2 regions of the Kingella negevensis genome follow, and region 2 is predicted to be linked to the other one. Evidence: riboswitches for the same ligand, from Rfam matches in the RefSeq annotation. Region 2 holds a riboswitch; the other holds the start of a gene.

Region 1 (10,018 bases), 180 kb from region 2:
TGGGCGACAAGCCGTCTAGCCATGCGTTGCGTGCGTGGACGATGAAAGTGCGGCAGGGGGTTTTGTCGCGTAGTGTGCCAACAAATTCGGCAAGCGGCTCGTATTCGGTTTGTTTGTCTAAACCGATTCGGTGTTTGATGGTTACGGCGTAATCAGGCGCAGCGTCTTGCATGGCGTTCAGGCAGTTTGAAACGAGTTCGACTTCGTTCATCAAACACGCGCCAAACGCGCCTTTTTGGACGCGTGGGCTGGGGCAGCCGCAGTTTAGGTTGATTTCATCGTAGCCGTATTCTGCGGCTTTTGCGCTGGCGTTGGCGAGCAATTTGGGTTCGCTGCCGCCCAGTTGCAAGGCGACTGGGTTTTCGCATTCGTTGCGGTGCAAAAAGCGGTCTGGGTCGCCATACACAATCGCGCCTGCGTTTACCATTTCGGTGTAGAGCCATGTATGGCGTGTGATTTGGCGTGCCATGTAGCGGTAGTGGCGGTCTGTCCAGTCCAGCATGGGCGCGACTGAGAGTGTGCGTTTGGGAAGTGTTTTCATGTTTTTTGGGTTTGCAATATAAAACGCCGTTTCAGGCTGCCTGAAACGGCGGTTTGGTTAAAAATCGACTAATTTTTCTGCGGCAAATACGGAACGGCGACAAATGGAGATATTAGCCGTTGCGCGGTCTGCAACCAGATAGATAAAGGTGTTTTCTTTTTCGGAGCAGGGACAGATGAGGTGGATTTGTTTGTACATGTTCACTTGAATATCGTGGATAACATCGTCAATCTGAACCATTTTAAGAATTTTTGATTTTGCTCGAATAATGTCTACGCAACCAGCTGAGGCAATTTCCAAGTCAAAGCTAGAGCCTGGGGATGTGCTGTATGCCATCATCATGCCGCTGCTGGCATCGACAATCGCTACACCTAGCACGCCTTTTAGTTTGGCAAGCGCAGTTGTAATTTCATTTAAGGTCATATCACATGCTTTCTTTATAAACTGAATTCTATCTTTGACAAATATTGCGTATTTTCGCCTAAATTCAGTCTGCTGAGAATAGGGAAGAGGAGATTTTTTTAGTGGTCTTGTTTTAAATCAATCCCATTTTACCCAGCCCATGACGGCAGTTAGCCAGATGAGTGCGCCGAAAATGATGCGGTAGTAAGCGAAGGGGACGTAGTTTTTGGTAGACACAAATTTCAGCAAGGCTTTCACGGCAACCAAACCTGAAATGAATGCCATCACAAAGCCTACTGCAATGATGCCGATGCTGTCTGCAGTGAAATTTTCCCAGTTTTTATAGATGTCGTAACCAGAAGCAGCGACCATCATGGGAACGGCTAGGAAAAATGAAAATTCTGTTGCCGCTTTGCGGTCGATGCCCCACAGCATACCGCCCATGATGGTACTGCCTGAACGTGAAGTGCCAGGAATCAACGCCAACACTTGCGCTAAACCAACCATCAGCGCGTCAATTGGACGCATATTATCAACGTTTTTCACTTTTGGCTCACGATTGATGGTGCGTTTTTCAATCCACAGCATCAAGAAACCGCCAATCACCAGCGTTGTTGCGACTACTAATGGGCTGAACAATGCGCCTTTGATGATTTTGTGAAACAGCAATCCCATCACGGCGGCAGGGATAAAGGCGATGGCTAAATTCAGCACAAATTTATTGGCGTTGCTGTCGCGACCAATGTGCGTGATGACGTGTGCGAAACGTTGGCGATATTCGTAAATCACCGCTAAAATCGCACCCAACTGAATCACAATATCAAAAGCCTCGCTTTGATTATGAAAGCCAATCAAACTTTCAGATACGATTAAATGCCCTGTGCTGGAAATCGGCAAAAATTCAGTGATGCCTTCCACAATGCCCAGAAACAGGGCTTTCATCAAAATCACAATATCCATTTTATTTCTCTAAAAAAACAGTTTCAGGCAGCCTGAAAAAGATTTTCAGGCTGCCTGATAGATTAGGCTACATTATTGGTTAGCCGCTTGCACCAAACGTGCGCCCCAGCTTTTTACGGGTTTTGCTGCAGCAGCGGCAGGTTGGCTAGCATCTGCAGACGCAGCAGAAACAGCTTTTGCAGAAGGTGCAGGCATACCGCGCTCTTGGCGTACTTTAGCAATCAAATCATCAATCGTTTTCATGCCAGCAGCGTAGTCAGATTTAAAAATTACTTTGTATTTGCCACCCACAACAACGGTTGGGGTACCACTAATGCCGTATTCTTCCGTCCAAACAGCCATTTGTTTCGCGGCAGGTTCATTGCTGAATGAATTGTATGCAGCTAAAACTTTTTTGCCATCAAATGCGGTTTGCGTTTGTAACCATTGGTTTAATGCTTCAGGCTCATACAACGGCAAACGTTTGGTTATCAACGCATCAAAAATCACGCCATCAGCTTGTTCTGCTTGATTGGTTTGTTTGATAGCGGCTGCCAAACGCGCCAAAGTCATGTCGCGCTGAGGCTCCCAAACGATGTGTTCTAAACGCCAAACGGTATCAGAAGGGAATGTTTTAGCGTGTTTTGAAATCTCAGGGTACAGCTCCGCACAGTGTGGGCACCAGTAAGCATAAAACTCGGTTACTTCAATTTTGTCTTTTTGCACAGGTGCAACTTCAACAGGCATCAAGATGTAATCTTCGCCTTCAGTCAAAGCCATAGCAGGCGCAGCCAAACCAAAAGACAACGCTGCTGCTAAAAATAATTTTTTGTATTTCATAATCTTTCCTAAAAGTTTATTGTTGTTGATGAGTATAGGTTTTCACACCATTTTCGTGCAATTTTTGAAGTGTTTTATCCGCATTTTTGCCTTTCAACATATCCGTTTGAACGCGGTAAATGGTTCGTTTGCCATTTTGAACAGAAACAATTTTGGTTTTAACACCCATTTCAGCCAGTTTAGCACTTTGCGCTTCAGCCATTTCACGTTTGTGATAAGCCCCAGCTTGAATGCTTACTTGTGCATTTTTATTGGTTGTTTCAGCTTTTTTGTTTTTAGGCTGCTTTTTAGCCACTGATTCCGCTTTTGTGCCATCAATCACAGGCGCAGGCTCATGCGTTTTTTTCTTTTTCTCTGGTTGAACACGCGCTTCAGCAACTTCTTTTTTCACTTGCTCTTCACGACGAGATTGCTCAAGAGCCAGTTTTTCTTCCGCAGCCGCTTTTCTTGCAGCCGCCTCTTCCAAGCGTTTTTTACTACGTGCTTCACGGCGCGTTTCCGCAGGATTTTCCGCAGCAACTATTTCCAATTCGGTATTTTCAGGCTGCAAACGATTACGGCGAGATTTACGCGGTTGCACCGTTTCAGGCTGTTCAGTTGCTGCACCCAAAACGGGGTCAATCATCGTATCGGCTGGTTTAGGTTCTTTTTTAGTCTCTTTAACCAATTTCAAAGGTTTTTTGACAGGCGTTTTCACAACTTCGCTTGCAGCCAGATTTTCTTGCGTTTCCGTTTCATCTTGCTTCAGCGCATGTTGTTGGCTATTTGATGCCCCCATCGGCGTTAAAGTTTCCGTAGCAGGCTTTTCCATCATTTTCGCGGCGGGGTGAGGCTTTTTAAAATTGTGGTCACCATTGTCCAGCGTGAGCACCAACACCACCAACATAATCAGCAAAGCGACAGAACCCAACATAAAACTGAGCAGACCATTACCCTGTTGTTTCTGAGAATACATCAGTTTGCCCTTTGAAAAATATTAAAAAACAGTTTTCAGGCAGCCTGAAAACTAAATCGCGCATTTTATCAAATATTGCTAAACGCGTGTTTACTTTCACAAAATTACAACGCCCGTCTAAACCCAATCGCCCGCAAAACATGCACCCGCGTTACCACATCATCGCCAGCTAAATCCGCCAACGTCCGCGCCACGCGCAAAATACGATGAAAACTCCGCGCCGACAAACTCAGTTTTTCCAGCATTTCGCCCAACGCATTTTTCGCTTCCGCGCTGATGTTTGCCACCGTATCCAATTCCGTTGGATTGAGTGCCGCATTGGTTTTGCTTTGTCGCTGAAACTGCTTTGCGCGCGCAGCCTGAACGCGTTGCAACACTGTTGCGCTGTCTTCGCCCATTTGCGCGCTGACCAAATCTGCTGCAGGCAACGCAGGCACTTCAATTGTCAAATCAATGCGATCGAGCAGAGGACCAGAAATTCTATCGCGGTATCGTTGCACCGCATCGGGCGTGCAACGGCACGGTTTGGCAGGGTGCCCCAAATAGCCGCACGGACACGGGTTCATTGCTGCAACTAATTGAAATTTCGCAGGATAAGTCGCCTGACGACTGGCGCGTGAAATGTGAATTTCGCCACTTTCTAATGGTTCGCGCAGCATTTCCAACACCTTACGGTCAAATTCAGGCAGCTCGTCTAAAAACAAAACGCCGTTGTGCGCTAATGAAATTTCGCCGGGTTTCGGGTCTGAGCCACCGCCAACCAACGCGGCTGAACTGGCGGAATGGTGCGGACTGCGGAATGGTCGGCGTGAATCGTGTTTCAGGCTGCCTGAAAAGTTGGGCAGCAAGGAACGCAACGCCCAAGTTTCCAGCAATTCTTCATCGGAAAGCGGTGGCAAGATAGACGGCAAGCGTTGTGCCAACATGGATTTGCCTGTTCCCGGAGGGCCGAGCATTAACAAGCTGTGTCCGCCTGCTGCGGCAAGTTCCAACGCCAATCGCGCGGTGTGTTGCCCTTTCACATCACGCAAATCAGGCAGCGTGATATTTTCAGGTTGCCTGAAATCTTCGGTAATTTTTTGGTATGACAGGGGTTTTGTGCCGTTTAAATGCGCGGCAACTTCGTTCAGGCTGCGTGCGCCATACACGCGAATGCCGTCAATCACGGCGGCGGAAGCGGCGTTGTCTTGCGGCAACAAAAATGCGCGGTTGGCTTGTTTGCCTTGCCACGCCATTGCCAACGCACCGCGAACGGGTCGCAATGCGCCTGAAAGGGCTAGTTCGCCTGCAAATTCATAGTCTGCCAACACATCGGGCGCGATTTGTGCGGACGCTGCCAAAATGCCCACGGCAATCGGCAAGTCAAAACGGGCGGATTCTTTGGGTAAATCGGCTGGCGCGAGATTGACGGTGATTTTTTGCGCTGGAAAATCGAAACCGCTTTGGATAATGGCAGCGCGAACGCGGTCGCGGCTTTCTTTCACTTCGGTGTCTGGCAATCCGACAATGTTAAATTGCGGCAAACCGTTGGCAAGGTGGACTTCCACTTCGACCAACGGTGCGTTCATGCCATTTAAGGCGCGGCTGTTTACGGCAGCAAAACTCATTCAGGCTGCCTTATTTTTTGCTTTTAGACGGGGTTTTGCTGTCGGCTAAATCGCTGAGTTTGGTTTCTAGCTCGGCGATTTTGGCTTCTAATTCAACCAGTTTCATGCGTGTTTTGATTAAGATTTGTTGTTGAACGTCAAATTCTTCGCGTGTAACCAAGTCCATTTTGTTGAACGCGCTGCTCATCATGGCTTTGGCGTTTTTTTCTATGTCTTTCACTGGGCTGTTGGCTAGGGTTTCGCTGATTTTGTTAGCAGTTTCTTCAAAGAGTTGTTTGGCAATCATGGAGGGTCTTTCTTTGGGTTTAGTAAAGGTTTCAGGCTGCGTTTGAATATAAATGTAGCCTGAAAAGGAATTTTATAATAAGCCGTTGCATCTATAACGTAGAGCAATTTTGTATTGAATTTGTGCTACACGATGGTCAATATTGTTACCTTTTTCTGGCTCTCCTTGCTCCAGAGCACGAAGTAATATTTTCATTGATAATTCATGCAACTCAGTAGGATTAACGCGTGGTGGTATACGTTTAATATTTTTCATTTTTATTCCAATCATTTGTTCTGAACATATTTTTCAAAATATTTCATGGATTTGCTATTGGTGGATAAATCAAATTCCATATTAACAGGAATGCCATTCTCTTTCCACCATTTTGCTCCCTCTTCATTTGAAACAATATCCAAAATATCTTCGCAATTTCTTAAAAAATCAGGTAAATGCAAGCCTTGAGGAATAGGGGCATTAAAGCCTAATCTAGCCCATGAATAACAGCCATTTAAATCTTGATTGGCGCCTCCATCTGCATACAAATAAAAGTAACTAAAGCCTAGGGGCTATTGACAATTCAAAAAAAGAGGCAAAGGATATAAGATATTGTTTCCATACAACCATCCTAAACCTTTGCCATGTCCCGAAACACGCTTACAAATGAAACATGGTCAAGACTGTTGCCTATTTTGAAACAGCTTGGCATTTATCGCAAGAAAAATTTACGCAAAACAGTAGAAGGTATCCTGTTTCGCTTACGTACAGGCTGCCAATGGGCTGATATACCTAGTTATTTTGGTAAAGCAAACAGCCTTTACCAAAGTTTCAATCGCTGGTCTAAACGCGGTATTTTTACCAAATTATTTAAACATTTGGCAGATACACCCGATATGGAATGGGTCTTTATGGACGGTAGTCATATCCGTGTTCATCAACACGGCATGGGTAAAAAATCCATTGTGCATCAAGCTGTCGGTAAGAGTATCGGAGGTCATACGTCTAAAATTCATTTAGCGGTTGATGCTTGTGGTAATCCAATTGAATTTATGATTACAGCTGGTAATGTAAATGATATTGTTGTTGGGCCTGATTTATTGGCACAATTGGACTTAAGTGATAATGAAACCGTGTGTGCTGATAGAGGTTTTGACAGTGATACTTTTCGTCGGTTAATTCATTCTAAACAAAGTAAAGCCAATATTCCATATAAGAAAAATAGAGAACATCTTAATGTGGACACAGATTGGTATTTATATAAAATCAGGCACTTGGTAGAAAACGCTTTTGCACGATTAAAGCATTTTCGTGCGCTGGCAACACGGTACGATAAATTAAAACGTAATTATGAAAGTACCGTGTCATTAGCTTGTGCTTTGATTTGGTTGAAATTATAGCTAAAATGTCATTAGCCCTAGCTCTGTGGCTTTTTTGATTTGATTTTGTAGCATTTGTGTTACAAATTTCTGATTGTGATATTCTGACTTTAAAACTAATAATCTAGTGTAAAAATATAATGAAATATTATCATCTTCGTCATAACGAATTTGTTGCCAGATAGGGTCTTCAAAAAAATCGTGTTCGGTATATAAATCATAATCTTTTACGATTAATTTCGCTCCATCAGGCGCACCTGCTAAACGAATAAAATCATCATTTGTGAAATCCTGATATTCGCCATCAAGTTCAATTTCTACTTTGCCCGTAAATGAATAATCCATATTTTTTCCATGCAAAACGCAGCCTGAAAACATTTTCAGGCTGCGTTTTGGATTTGATTACAACCCAGCCGCTTTTTTCAATTCAGCCGCTTTGTCGGTACGTTCCCAAGTAAACTCAGGTTCTTCACGACCAAAGTGTCCGTAAGCAGCAGATTTGCTGTAAATCGGGCGTAGCAAATCCAGCATTTGAATAATGCCTTTTGGACGCAAATCAAAGTGTTCGCGCACCAATTTAATCAATGCTGCTTCGTTCAATTTACCTGTGCCGAAGGTGTCCACAGAAATAGAAGTTGGCTCAGCGATACCAATCGCGTAAGACACTTGAATTTGGCATTGTGTCGCCAAACCAGCCGCCACGATGTTTTTCGCCACATAGCGGCAAGCATAAGCCGCAGAGCGGTCCACTTTGCTTGGGTCTTTACCAGAGAACGCGCCGCCGCCGTGTGGGGCTGCACCGCCGTAAGTGTCCACAATGATTTTGCGACCTGTCAAACCGCAGTCGCCTTGCGGGCCGCCGATGATGAACGAGCCTGTTGGGTTGATGAAGTATTTGGTTTCGGGCGTAATCAAGTCTTTTGGCAACACGGGGAAAATGATGTGTTCTTTCACCGCCGCGCACAAATCTTCGTGGCTGATGGATTCGTCGTGTTGCGTGGATAAAACCACGGTGTCAATGCGGGTTACGCGACCTGTTTCGTGGTCGTATGCAACGGTTAATTGAGCTTTGGCATCAGGGCGCAACCATGGCAATAAGCCGCTTTTGCGTACTTCGCTTTGGCGTTGCATTAAGCGGTGGCTGTAGTAAATAGCAAATGGCATTAATGCTGGGGTTTCATCGCATGCGTAGCCGAACATTAAGCCTTGGTCGCCTGCGCCTTGGTTCAGGTCTAAGCCTTCGCCTTCGTTCACGCCTTGGGCGATGTCTGGCGATTGTTCGCCGTAGTTCAGCACTAATTTGAAAGTGTCAGCAGCGAAGCCTAATTTTGGGTCGTTATAACCGATTTTGCGCACGGTTTCGCGGGCAACTTGTTCGTAGTCCACTTTTGCGGTGGTGGTGATTTCGCCTGCCAATACGCACAAATCAGTTGCAACCAAAGTTTCTGCGGCAACGCGGGCTTTGGGGTCTTGCGCGAAAATTGCGTCTAAGATTGCGTCTGAAATTTGGTCAGCAACTTTGTCTGGGTGACCTTCTGACACGGATTCTGATGTGAATAGATATTCGCTCATGTTTTTTCCTTTAATTAATATAAAGATAAGTTTCACGCAGCCTGAAAATTGTTTTCAGGCTGCGTTGGAATTTGTTTTGTTTGCGATAGACAAAAAAATTCCCGCATTAAGCGGGTTTGGATTGCTCTTGTGAGCCACATCGGTTTATTTTAAACCGTCCACCTTACTGCTCTTTTTGAACAGCAGGTTGGCATGGAATTCCCAACTCTTAATGCAATGGCGCATAGTAGCAAATTATGGTTTTTTGGGCAAGGCAGCCTGAAAGGTGCGGGGAGATTTTTCAGGCGTCTTATTTTTTAAAGTTGAAATATAGTTATCGCACCAAGCAGAAGGGTGTCTTAATTTATGTCTTTCGGCATTCTTTATATTTTCATTAGTACTGTTTTTTAATTGTGTTTCAATAAGATTATTTAGCCCAAATGTACACGCGTTAATAATAATGTCTGTATTTTTTTCTAGGCGGTTATTAAAACATTCTTTTCCTCTATTATATTACGCCATAATTCTCTGAAACACTTTTTTTGTTTTAGAACGATTTGTTTCTCCCTTTAAACATTGGTATTGAATAAGATTAATAAGAAAAATAGAATAATTTTTAGACTTAATATTTTCTAATGTTTTTACCTGTTTTCCCTTTTGCTGGAGCGAGTTTATTTCTATCATCTTCATATTCATCTTTATGCGAGGATTCAAGTATAACAATGATTTTGTATGAGTCTTCAATATGTTTTTTAGATATTTCTCTTTTGAAACCATCTTTTAGCTCTTTTAATTTTCCAACATATTGGTCAGGACAAGCACCTTTATTAAAAATGTCTTCACCTAAAATCTTTTTAACATAGTCTTCAAAAGTGATTTCGTTGTTTGCCATTTTTCATTCCTTCTGTAATTTGAATCAAAATAAATATTTTATATTCTAAGCTGCATTCGCATAATAATTAAAACAAAAACTTATCCGCCAGTAATTCAAATTGCACCACATTATCTTTTTCAGGCAGCCTGAAAAATCCCAGCTTTTCATGCAATTTCAAACTAGCGATATTGTGCGGTAAAACTTGCCCGGTAATTTTTGCTGCGCCCAATTCCGCAAACGCCCACGCCAAAGCCAGCCGCCCCATGCGTGAACCTTGTCCACGCGAACACGTTGGCGCGAGATAGAAACCCCATTCCCAAATATTTTCTGATTGGTGCGTAAAACTCACATAACCTTGCGCGACACCATTCACTTGATAAATCAACATGATAAAGTCAGGATTGCCCAACTGTTTCGCAAACCAAGCCGCGTGATTTTCCCAAATCAATTCATCGGTGTTAAACATAAATTTCCGAATATCAACATGATTGCGCCATTCAAAAATTTGGCGGCAATCGTCCAATGTGGCGCGGCGAATGTTGGCGAAATCCGCGTTTTTCGTTAAATCTTCAATGTGTTGCGCGACACGTTTCGCACCAAGCTCATCACACAAACGCGCGGCCTTTTCCGACATTTGCGCCAAATTTTCAGGCTGCCTGAAATGCGCC
Region 2 (10,018 bases):
ATCGTTTTTCACAAACTCAAACACCGTGCGCCACAAACGACTCAAGAAACGATGCGCCCCAGCTACGCCAGCGTCCGACCATTCCAACGATTGTTCAGGCGGCGATGCAAACATCATAAACAAACGCGCCGTATCCGCGCCGTAAGCGTCAATAATTTGCTGTGGGTCTACGCCATTGTTTTTGGATTTGGACATTTTTTCCACGCCACCAATCACAACAGGCTGCCCGTCTTCTTTCAAAATCGCCGAAACAGGGCGACCTTTATCATCGGTTTGCACGTCCACATCGGCAGGGTTAAACCAATGTTTTTTACCGCTTTCATCTTCACGATAATAAGTCGCTTGCAACACCATGCCTTGCGTCAATAATTGTTTGAACGGCTCGCGCACGTTCACAATGCCTTCATCATTCATCAATTTTGTGAAGAAGCGCGCATACAGCAAGTGTAAAATCGCGTGTTCAATACCGCCAATATATTGGTCAGCTTGACCCCAATACGCCGCCGCGCTTGGCTCAACCATGCCACCGTCAAATTTTGGCGACATATAACGGAATTGATACCAGCTAGACTCCATAAACGTGTCCATCGTATCCGTTTCGCGGCGCGCTGGCGAACCACATTCAGGGCAAGTCGTTTCGTAATATTCAGGCATTTTGCTCAATGGCGAACCCGAACCGTCAGGCACGATATTTTCAGGCAGCACGACTGGCAAATCTTGTTCAGGAACAGGCACATCGCCGCATTTTTCGCAATGAATAATCGGCACAGGACAGCCCCAATAGCGTTGGCGAGAAATGCCCCAATCGCGCAAACGGTATTGCGTTTTCGGTTCGCCCAAATTTTTCGCTTGCAAAAATTCTGCCATTTTGTCAAAGGCTTGGAAAATATTTAAACCGTTAAATTCGCCTGAATGGATTAACGCGGTTTGCTCATCTTTTTGACCGTACCACTCTTGCCAATTTTGGTTATCGTAAGCGGCTGGTGCGTTGGTAATATCCACTACTTGCTTGATTGGCAAAGAATATTTTTGCGCGAAAGCAAAATCGCGTTCATCGTGCGCTGGCACAACCATTACCGCGCCATCGCCATAACCCCAAATCACATAGTTCGCAATCCAAACTTCCAACTGCTCACCATTAAACGGATTGGTAACAAAACGACCAGTCGGCAAACCTTTTTTCTCCATCGTTGCCATGTCCGCTTCCGCAACCGAACCAGCCTTACATTCCGCGATAAACGCTTGAAGTTCAGGATTATTTTCCGCCGCAGCCGTTGCTAATGGGTGTTCCGCCGCCACGACCACCGCACACGCACCAAAAATCGTGTCAGGACGCGTGGTATAAACTTGCACAAAATCCGCGTAATCGCCAGTCAAACCCGATTTGCTGCCGTCCGCCAATGGAAAGCGAACCGTCATACCGCGCGATTTACCAATCCAGTTACGCTGCATGGTTTTCACTTGTTCAGGCCAATCCAAGCCGTCCAAATCGTTCAATAATTGCTCGGCGTAATCCGTGATTTTGAAGTAATACATCGGAATTTCGCGTTTTTCCACCAACGCACCCGAACGCCAACCGCGTCCGTCAATCACTTGCTCATTTGCCAAAACCGTGTTGTCCACAGGGTCCCAGTTCACCGTGCCTAACTTGCGGTAAACAATGCCTTTTTTAAACAATTTGGTAAACAGCAGTTGTTCCCAGCGATAATAATCAGGGCGACATGTTGCCACTTCGCGTTCCCAATCCAGCGCGAAACCCAATGATTTAAGCTGTTGTTTCATATAATCAATATTAGAATATGTCCACGCAGCAGGCGCAACTTGGCGGTCAATCGCCGCGTTTTCCGCAGGCATACCGAAAGCATCCCAGCCCATTGGTTGCAACACGTTGAATCCTTGCATTTTTTTGAAACGTGAACGCACATCGCCAATGGTGTAATTGCGGACGTGTCCCATGTGCAATTTACCGCTTGGGTAGGGGAACATGGACAGGCAGTAGAATTTTGGTTTCGTGGTGTCTTCGGCAACATTGAAAGCACGTTGCTCTGCCCATTTTTGTTGGGCTTGTGGCTCGATTGCCGATGGTTGATATTGTTCTTGCATGGTTTTTACTTTTCTTTGTGTTTTGTAGTGAAAAAATAACGCTTGATTATAACAGTTTCCTGTATTTTCAGGCTGCCTGAAATGGTTGAAATGCACATCAATCAAAAGCAGCCTGAAAGTGTTTTCAGGCTGCTTAGTTGTAAATTTCAAACACTCTAAACCTTAATTTTTTGCTATTCCTGTAAAGCTATTGCTGTTTAAATTAAAAAAGTTTAACATAATCAAACCATTTGTTTTCATTCGTTTTTTGCTGACCTTGAAGGGGATAATGATGAAAGTTGCCCATTCTGTTTTATTTATTCTTGCGGCTGCTGTTTTGTCTGCTTGTGGTGGCGGCGGTGGTTCTAATAGCGGACCTGATTTAGGCTTGAATAACAACACCAATCCAAACAATCAAAACAACACGCCTGTTATTGTTGATAGCAATAACGGAAAAAATAACAACACGGGCATTACGCTGGCTGCTAATCGAGACCAGACCTTATATTCGATGACTCACTCTTGGAAAATGATGCCACCGGCAGCCACTCAAGCGACTGAAGTCCAAAAAGCGGTGGAAAACACCAATAAAATCCGTCAGGATTTGGGTTTAAGTGCATTGAAATACGACGCGCGTTTATCAGCTTATGCGCAAAGACGTGCTGAAGAAATTGTGCAATTGTTTGAGCATCAACGCTTAAGCAGTGGGCAAGCAATTGGCTCTGGCGTGGCGGTGGTGAACCGCAAGCAAGGCGCGGTATGGGGTGAAAATATCGCAATGGGTCAAACCACGGCGGATATTGTGGTAACCGACTGGAAAAACAGTAAAGGCCACTATGCGAATATGATTAACAAAGATTACACCAAAATTGGTTTAGGTTTGGTTTACTTGCCAAACAGTCAAAAAAAATATTATTGGGTGCAAATCTTTGGTTCAGATAACGCCAGCAGCGATTACTATTTTGATTCTTCTATCGCAGAAACCAATAATCAAAAACCTTTAACTTCATTGGTTGTGGACGGTGTAAGCATTCCTTTGAATGTTGAAGCAGGTAAATGGAAAGAGATTCATACCGATAGCCATAGTGGCGTGGTGAGTGGTTATGCTTACACTCGTTTTGGCTCATTGAAACACAACGAAGTAAACCGTTATCAAACGTTCTATCAAGGCACACCAACTAACAATATGCCGCAAACAGGTTCTGCGAAATACGTGGGGCAAGGTGTGGTGGTGGACGGACAAGCACTTAATACACAAGTGGCTGCTCAGTTTGATGTGAACTTTAAAAACAAAAGTTTAACGGGTTCATTGAGTAACAATGGAAAAACCGTGGTAAACCTGCAAGCTAATATTACAGGCAACACATTCCACAGCGACGCAGCCGCAACCGTGGAAACGCATGGCGGTTTCTTTGGCGACAACGCCGTTGAATTAGCTGGCGATTTCCGCGAACAAAAAGCCAATGGCAAAATTGGTGCATTTGGTGCGAAGAAACAACCTTAATCAATAAAAAGCAGCCTGAAACCATTTTCAGGCTGCGAATAACAATATAATTTTTTCCAATATTAGAAGGAACTTTATGATGAAAGTCGCTCGTTCTCTTGTTTACACATTTGTGGCTATTGCATTAGCAGCTTGTGGTAGTTCAGGCTCGAATAATGGACCTGATGTAACCAATAACAATTCTGGCAATGCTAACAACACCAGCAATAATGCCAATACCAATAATTCTGGTAATACAAATAAAAATACCAATAATTCCGCTAATACCAACAACAATACAAATAACCCAATTTATACCAATATGGGCAGCAATACAGGCATTACAAAAGCCGTTGCTCGCGACCAAACGTTATATTCATTAACGCATTCTTGGAAAGTTGCACCGCCAACTGGAAAATTAGCAACAGAAGCGCAAAAAGTTGTAACCAATACAAATAAACTTCGTGCCGAAGTTGGTTTACCAGCACTGAAACATGATGAAAGATTATCTGCTTACGCACAACGCCGTGCAGAAGAGATTGTCCGTTCATTTGAACATGCACGTTTAAATGGACAGAACATTCAAGTAGGCGGTACAACGAATTATGTTGGCGAAAATATTGCCGCGGGTAACACTACAGCAGATAAAACAGTATTGGACCAATGGCGAAATAGTTCGGGACATTACAAAAATATGATTTTAAAAACCTACACTAAAATGGGTGCGGGTGTAGTATATGTTCCAGGAAGTAAATATGGCTATTACTGGGTGCAAATTTTTGCTGATGATGCCACCACCAGCAAATACTACTTCGATTCCAACATCGCAGAAACCAACAACAAAGCCTCTTTAACTTCCCTGCTTGTAGATGGTGTCAGCATTCCGCTCAATGTCCAATCAGGTCAATGGCAAAACTTTAGCGGCAACAATCACAGCGGCACAGTAAGCGGTTACACCTACACCCGTTTTGGCGTAGTGAAAAATAACGACGTAAACCGTTATCAAACCTTCTACCAAGGCACGCCAACCGCCAATATGCCGCAAACAGGTTCTGCCACATATGTTGGACAAGCCGTGGTAGTTAGTGGACAAAAAACCAACACCCAAGCTGCTGCCCAATTTAACGCCAATTTCCAAAGCAAAAGTTTAACAGGCACAATCCGCAGCAGCGGACAAACCATCATTAACCTAAAAGCAGGCATCACAGGCAACACCTTCCACAGCGATGCCGGTGCAGATGTCGAAACGCATGGCGGTTTCTTTGGCAACAACGCCGCTGAATTAGCTGGCGATTTCCGCGAACAAAAAGCCAATGGCAAAATTGGTGCATTTGGTGCGAAGAAACAACCTTAATCGATAAAAAGCAGCCTGAAACCATTTTCAGGCTGCTTTCTTCATTTATTCACGACCAGCAAAAACCTGCTGCCGTTCCGCCACAAACCGATTGGTTCTCTCCACACAACTTTGCGCAGCGTATTCCGCATTCTCCGCGCCAATTTCAGCAAAATACGCCGTTAAAATCGGCAATGGATTATCTGTGGTGTGCGTACCAAATTGCCAAATATGGCAGCCTGAAACGCTATTAGGCTGAATAGTCGCCACTTTTTGTGGATAAGACGAATCGTCTGAATACGTTTCCACGCGAACAAATGCGCTGGCGGGTTGCGTGAAAAAACGAAAGTTGATTGCGGTTGTCATAATGATTCCTTGTTTAGCAAATTAAGGGGTGCAAGTTGAGGATAAATGCCCCGAAAATAAAAAAGCCCACATTCTAGTTGTGGGCATTTCCATTGTTGCTCTTGCGAGCCACATCAATCACTTTTGCGATTATCCACCTTACCACGCACATCGCGGCAGGTTGGCATGGAAACGTCCAACTCTGAATGCTGAGGCAAATTTTAGAGCAGCCTGAAAACGCTGTCAAACCGTTTTCAGGCTGCGTTTTATTTTTGTTGAAACAACATCTTAATCGCGTCATGATTAAAATTTTGTCCAATCACCACCGCGCGAGAATCCTCCATCGATTCACTGCCTGTAATCGCGTATTCCGTATTCACCAAATCAAATTTCACCCAATGCCCTGCAATTTCGCAGCAACCTTTTGCGCGTGCGATTTTCCCCACGCAGCCTGAAACCAACACACGCAGCGCGTAGTCCAGCCAACCAATATTGGCAAAATACGGCGATTCAATGCTGATGTTTGCCAACGGATTTTCAGGCTGCTTTTTGATTTGTTTGAACTTAAATTGCGTTTTACCGTTTTCGTTTACCAACTGCATTTCCGTTTCCAGCAGCGATTGCCATTGCTCACGCGACCAGTGGCTGTAATGCGTTTCAAACAGCGTGATTTCGGTCGACAGGCTCAGTTCTTCGCGCAATTTGGCAAAATCATCACGCCGCCAATTTTCTGTTTTGCTGACAACGACTGTGTTTGCGCTGCTGAGTTGGTCTTGAAAATAATCGGCAAATTGGGCGCGACTGTTTTGATAATGTGCGCCGTCAATCAGCACAATCGGTGCGGCAAGGGTAATACGCTCGTAGGCGATTTTGTTGAGCTGCGCGATGATGTTGCTGGGCATGGCAACGCCGCTGGGTTCAATCACTAAATAGTCGGGGTTTAGGCTATTGGCAATCGTGAGAACGGTGTAGGTGAAATCTAAATCGAGTGAGCAGCAAATGCAGCCTTCGCTCAGTTCCCAAACTTTGAGTTGGTCGCCTGCGCTTTCTTGCAGTCGTGCGCCGTCTAAGCCGAGTTTGCCAAATTCGTTTTCCAAAATAACGAATTGTTGCCCTGTTTGGCGCGCCATTTCTTGTATGAAACGAGTTTTGCCTGCGCCTAGAAAGCCTGTGATGATGAGTATTTTCATGGTTTGTGGGTTTCCTTTTTTCAGGCTGCATTTTATGGTAGGGTGTGCCGTGCGCACCATTTTAATCTTTCAGGCTGCGTGAGTATTTCGGGGTGTGGGACACACCCTACAAAATGCAGCCTGAAAACACAAAAAGAGCGCGGACAATCTTATCATGCTCGCGCTCTTTTTCCATTTTGAGATTATTCGCCCAAAATCACAACAGGTTTAATCAAATCAGACGGTTTGTCTTTCATTAACATCAACGCATCTTCAACGTGTTCAAAACCGTGGAAAACGTGCGTCAGCAAAGGTTTCACGTCTAATTTGCCGCATTCAATCAAGCTAGCCAATTTTTCCAAACGGCGACGTCCGCCAGGCATCAAACCGCCATTGATTTGTTTATGACCCATGCCCACGCCCCATTCAACGCGCGGAATGTTCACATAAGCACCCTCGCCCAAATAGTTCACGTTACCGATTTTGCCGCCTGCTTTCAAGCATTTGATGACAGGTTCAAAAGTATCCACTTCGCCGCCAGCAATAATCGCTTTGTCCACGCCTTTGCCGCCAGTCATTTTCAACACTTGTTCATCGATTGGACCATCTTTGTAGCTGATGAAATCGGTTGCGCCGTAGCCACGAGCCACATCTTGGCAAATTTTGCGCGTGCCCACACAGATAATGCGAGATGCGCCGCGCAAGTTTGCACCTGCCACAGACATCAAACCCACAGGACCAATGCCGACCACCAAAACGGTGTCGCCAAATTCCACTTCAGCCAATTCAACGCCGTGGAAACCTGTTGGCACCATGTCTGACAACATGCACGCTTCTTGCGGTGTAATGCTGGCTGGCATGTGCGCTAAGTTAGCATCTGCTTCGTTCACGTGGAAGTATTCGCCGAACACGCCGTCTTTGAAGTTAGAGAATTTCCAGCCTGACAACATGCCGCCTGAGTGCATTGGATAACCGCCTTGTGCTTCCACGCTACCCCAGTCTGGCGTAATCGCAGCCACCATCACGCGGTCGCCCACTTTGAAATCTTTAACTAATTCGCCCACTTCAGCCACAACGCCACAGCCTTCGTGTCCCAAAATCATGTTTTCGCGTTCGCCCAATGCACCCGCCCAAACAGTATGCACGTCTGATGTGCAAGGGGATAAAGCGAGTGGTTTCACAATCGCATCTAAAGGACCACATTTTGGACGTTCTTTTTCAATCCAACCTGTTTCCCCAATTTTCAACATTGCAAAGCCTTTCATGGCAAGCTCCTTCATAATGAGTTAATAAAAAAGGTATGTAGAGAGAAGAAACGTTCAAAATGTGTCTCTTGATGAACATTATTGTAATCTAATTACTTCAACAAGATAGAACAAACTTCAAGATAGTTGTTCTGCGACAACAACCCTTCATTCTTTACAAACCGTTTTCAATTTTTTGCGTATAATTGACAATTTCGCGCTTCATAAATCACATAAAAACCGTTATCTGCTTTCATTACTGATAACGGTTTTTATCTTTTGAGTCTCCTCAACAAACCCTCATTTAGTCTTTTAGGCAGCCTGAAAACACGTTATATTCTTACCTTTTTTATAACAAGGTTTCATCATGCAAACCCAAGCCATTATTCAACACATCATCAACTGGCTGCGCGATTACGCCACCAAATCCCAAGCTAAAGGTTTCGTGGTGGGCGTATCGGGCGGCATTGATTCTGCCGTGGTTTCCACACTGTGCGCCCAAACAGGCTTAGAGGTTCTGCTGCTCAATATGCCCATTCGCCAAAAACCAGACCAATTTGACCGCGCAGCGAAACACATCGCCGCCCTATCTGCAAAATATGCAAATGTGCGCGGCGAATTAGTGGATTTAACCCCCACTTTTGAACAATTTGAACACACCGCGCTTTCAGGCAGCCTGAAAAAAGCTGACAACCAAGATTTAGCCATGGCAAACACCCGTTCCCGTTTGCGCATGACCACGCTGTATTATTACGGACAAATCAACGGTTTACTGGTGGCAGGCACAGGCAACAAAGTAGAAGATTTCGGCGTGGGTTTCTTCACAAAATATGGCGACGGCGGCGTGGATATCAGCCCAATCGCCGATTTACTCAAAACGCAAGTGTATGAGATTGCCAAAGCATTAGGCGTTTCACAAGACATTCAGGCTGCCGCGCCCACAGACGGCTTGTGGGACGGCGAACGCACCGATGAACAGCAAATGGGCGCGACTTACCCAGAATTAGAATGGGCGATGGCGCAAAAAGAAGCAGGTGCCACACGCGAGCAATTTAGCGGACGCGACCAAGAAGTCTTTGATATTTTTGTGAAACTCAACCGCGCCACACAACACAAAGTTCAACCTATTCCAGTTTGTACTATCCCGAAGGAGTTATTTAAATGACACAAAAACCAAAAGTTGTTTTCTTTGATATTGATGAAACGCTTTACATTAATCGCGGTAAAAAATATGTGCCTGAAAGCACCAAAATCGCCCTGAAAGAATTGAAAAAACAAGGAATTATTACTGCGATTGCTACAGGTCGCGCCATTCCGTCTATCCCTGAAAAAATCTTGGAAGTGATTGACGAATGTGGCATTGAAATGATTGTTTCCGTGAACGGTCAATACGTTGAATTTCAAGGCAAACCATTGGCAACGTTCCCGATTGATAAAACCGTGTTGCGCCAATTTTCAGGCAGCCTAAAAGAGCGCGGTATTGCGCATATTTTGGCAGGGCGTGAAGGCTTGTTTGCGTTTGCAGAAAACGATTATTTGCGTGATGCGTTGAATTCGCTCGGCATCGTTCATCAAACAGACGCGGACGCGTTGGATAAATATGAAACGTATCAAATTCTGGGTTTTTATCCACAAGAGCAAGACGCGGAAGTGGCTCAATTGCTGCCTGAAAATTTCCAAACGATTCGTTGGCACGCAAGCGGTTTGGATTTGCTAGACAAAGACGGTTCAAAAGCGCGTGGCATTCAGGCTGCGTTAGACAAATTGGGCTTAACCATGGCGGACGCGATGGCGTTTGGCGATGGCCCGAATGATTTTGAGATGATTGAAGCGGTGGGATTTGGCGTGGCAATGGGCAACTCGATTCCTGAATTGAAAGCCGTTGCCAACCATGTTTGCCCAACCATTGACGATGACGGGATTTATCGCGGATTGGTTGAGTTGAGTGTGATTGAAGATGTTTTGAAATAAAAGAAAAACCGTTTTCAGGCTGCCTGAAAACGGTTTTTTATTGCGAAAGATTAGTTTGCTTTCAAGTTGCTCGTTAAAAGCAAGGCTTGCAAATCAGCCGCAGAAACGGTTGTGCTGGTTGCGCAAACGGTGATGATTTTGTTGTCTGCGGTTACAGTTACGGTGCAGCTTTCGTTGGCTTTGTCGCTGCGCTCGTAGCTGTAGCTCATGCTGGTAGCCGTTGCATTTTCAATTTTGGCGTTTTTGATTTCTTTGTTGCTTTCAATTTTGCTTTTCAGCGTGGTAAAGAATTTGTCTGCTTTGCCTTTCAGGCTGCCTGAATCTACGGCAGAAATCGTCAAATTACGCGCTTCATCGTATTGCAGCAAGGTAACTTGTTCGGCGGTTGCTT

Evidence for each region. A riboswitch is a leader RNA that binds a small molecule or an ion and turns the genes downstream of it on or off. The one in region 2 is predicted to bind S-adenosylmethionine.
Region 1: linked by a shared signal. The riboswitch ahead of metK (methionine adenosyltransferase) and the one ahead of QEO93_RS09945 (hypothetical protein) in region 2 are both predicted to bind S-adenosylmethionine.

Annotation. Positions count from the first base shown of each region.
Region 1 is NZ_CP123448.1:1,996,107-2,006,124, forward strand. Features, by position in the region: gene dusA (tRNA dihydrouridine(20/20a) synthase DusA) at 1-541, opposite strand, end outside; gene QEO93_RS10885 (hypothetical protein) at 599-964, opposite strand; gene QEO93_RS10890 (undecaprenyl-diphosphate phosphatase) at 1,082-1,903, opposite strand; gene QEO93_RS10895 (thiol:disulfide interchange protein DsbA/DsbL) at 1,976-2,722, opposite strand; gene QEO93_RS10900 (SPOR domain-containing protein) at 2,739-3,677, opposite strand; gene QEO93_RS10905 (YifB family Mg chelatase-like AAA ATPase) at 3,782-5,284, opposite strand; gene QEO93_RS10910 (accessory factor UbiK family protein) at 5,295-5,570, opposite strand; gene QEO93_RS10915 (hypothetical protein) at 5,643-5,825, opposite strand; gene QEO93_RS10920 (hypothetical protein) at 5,837-6,094, opposite strand; gene QEO93_RS10925 (IS5 family transposase) at 6,191-6,946, shown strand; gene QEO93_RS10930 (hypothetical protein) at 6,947-7,270, opposite strand; gene metK (methionine adenosyltransferase) at 7,328-8,497, opposite strand; SAM-I-IV-variant riboswitch at 8,604-8,717, opposite strand; gene QEO93_RS10940 (hypothetical protein) at 9,099-9,368, opposite strand; gene pseG (UDP-2,4-diacetamido-2,4,6-trideoxy-beta-L-altropyranose hydrolase) at 9,436-10,018, opposite strand, start outside.
Region 2 is NZ_CP123448.1:1,815,296-1,825,313, reverse strand. Features, by position in the region: gene leuS (leucine--tRNA ligase) at 1-2,103, opposite strand, end outside; gene QEO93_RS09955 (Slam-dependent surface lipoprotein) at 2,372-3,586, shown strand; gene QEO93_RS09950 (transferrin-binding protein-like solute binding protein) at 3,663-4,919, shown strand; gene QEO93_RS09945 (hypothetical protein) at 4,965-5,264, opposite strand; SAM-I-IV-variant riboswitch at 5,346-5,458, opposite strand; gene QEO93_RS09940 (GTP-binding protein) at 5,510-6,433, opposite strand; gene QEO93_RS09935 (NAD(P)-dependent alcohol dehydrogenase) at 6,616-7,677, opposite strand; gene nadE (NAD(+) synthase) at 8,024-8,821, shown strand; gene QEO93_RS09925 (Cof-type HAD-IIB family hydrolase) at 8,818-9,627, shown strand; gene QEO93_RS09920 (hypothetical protein) at 9,678-10,018, opposite strand, start outside.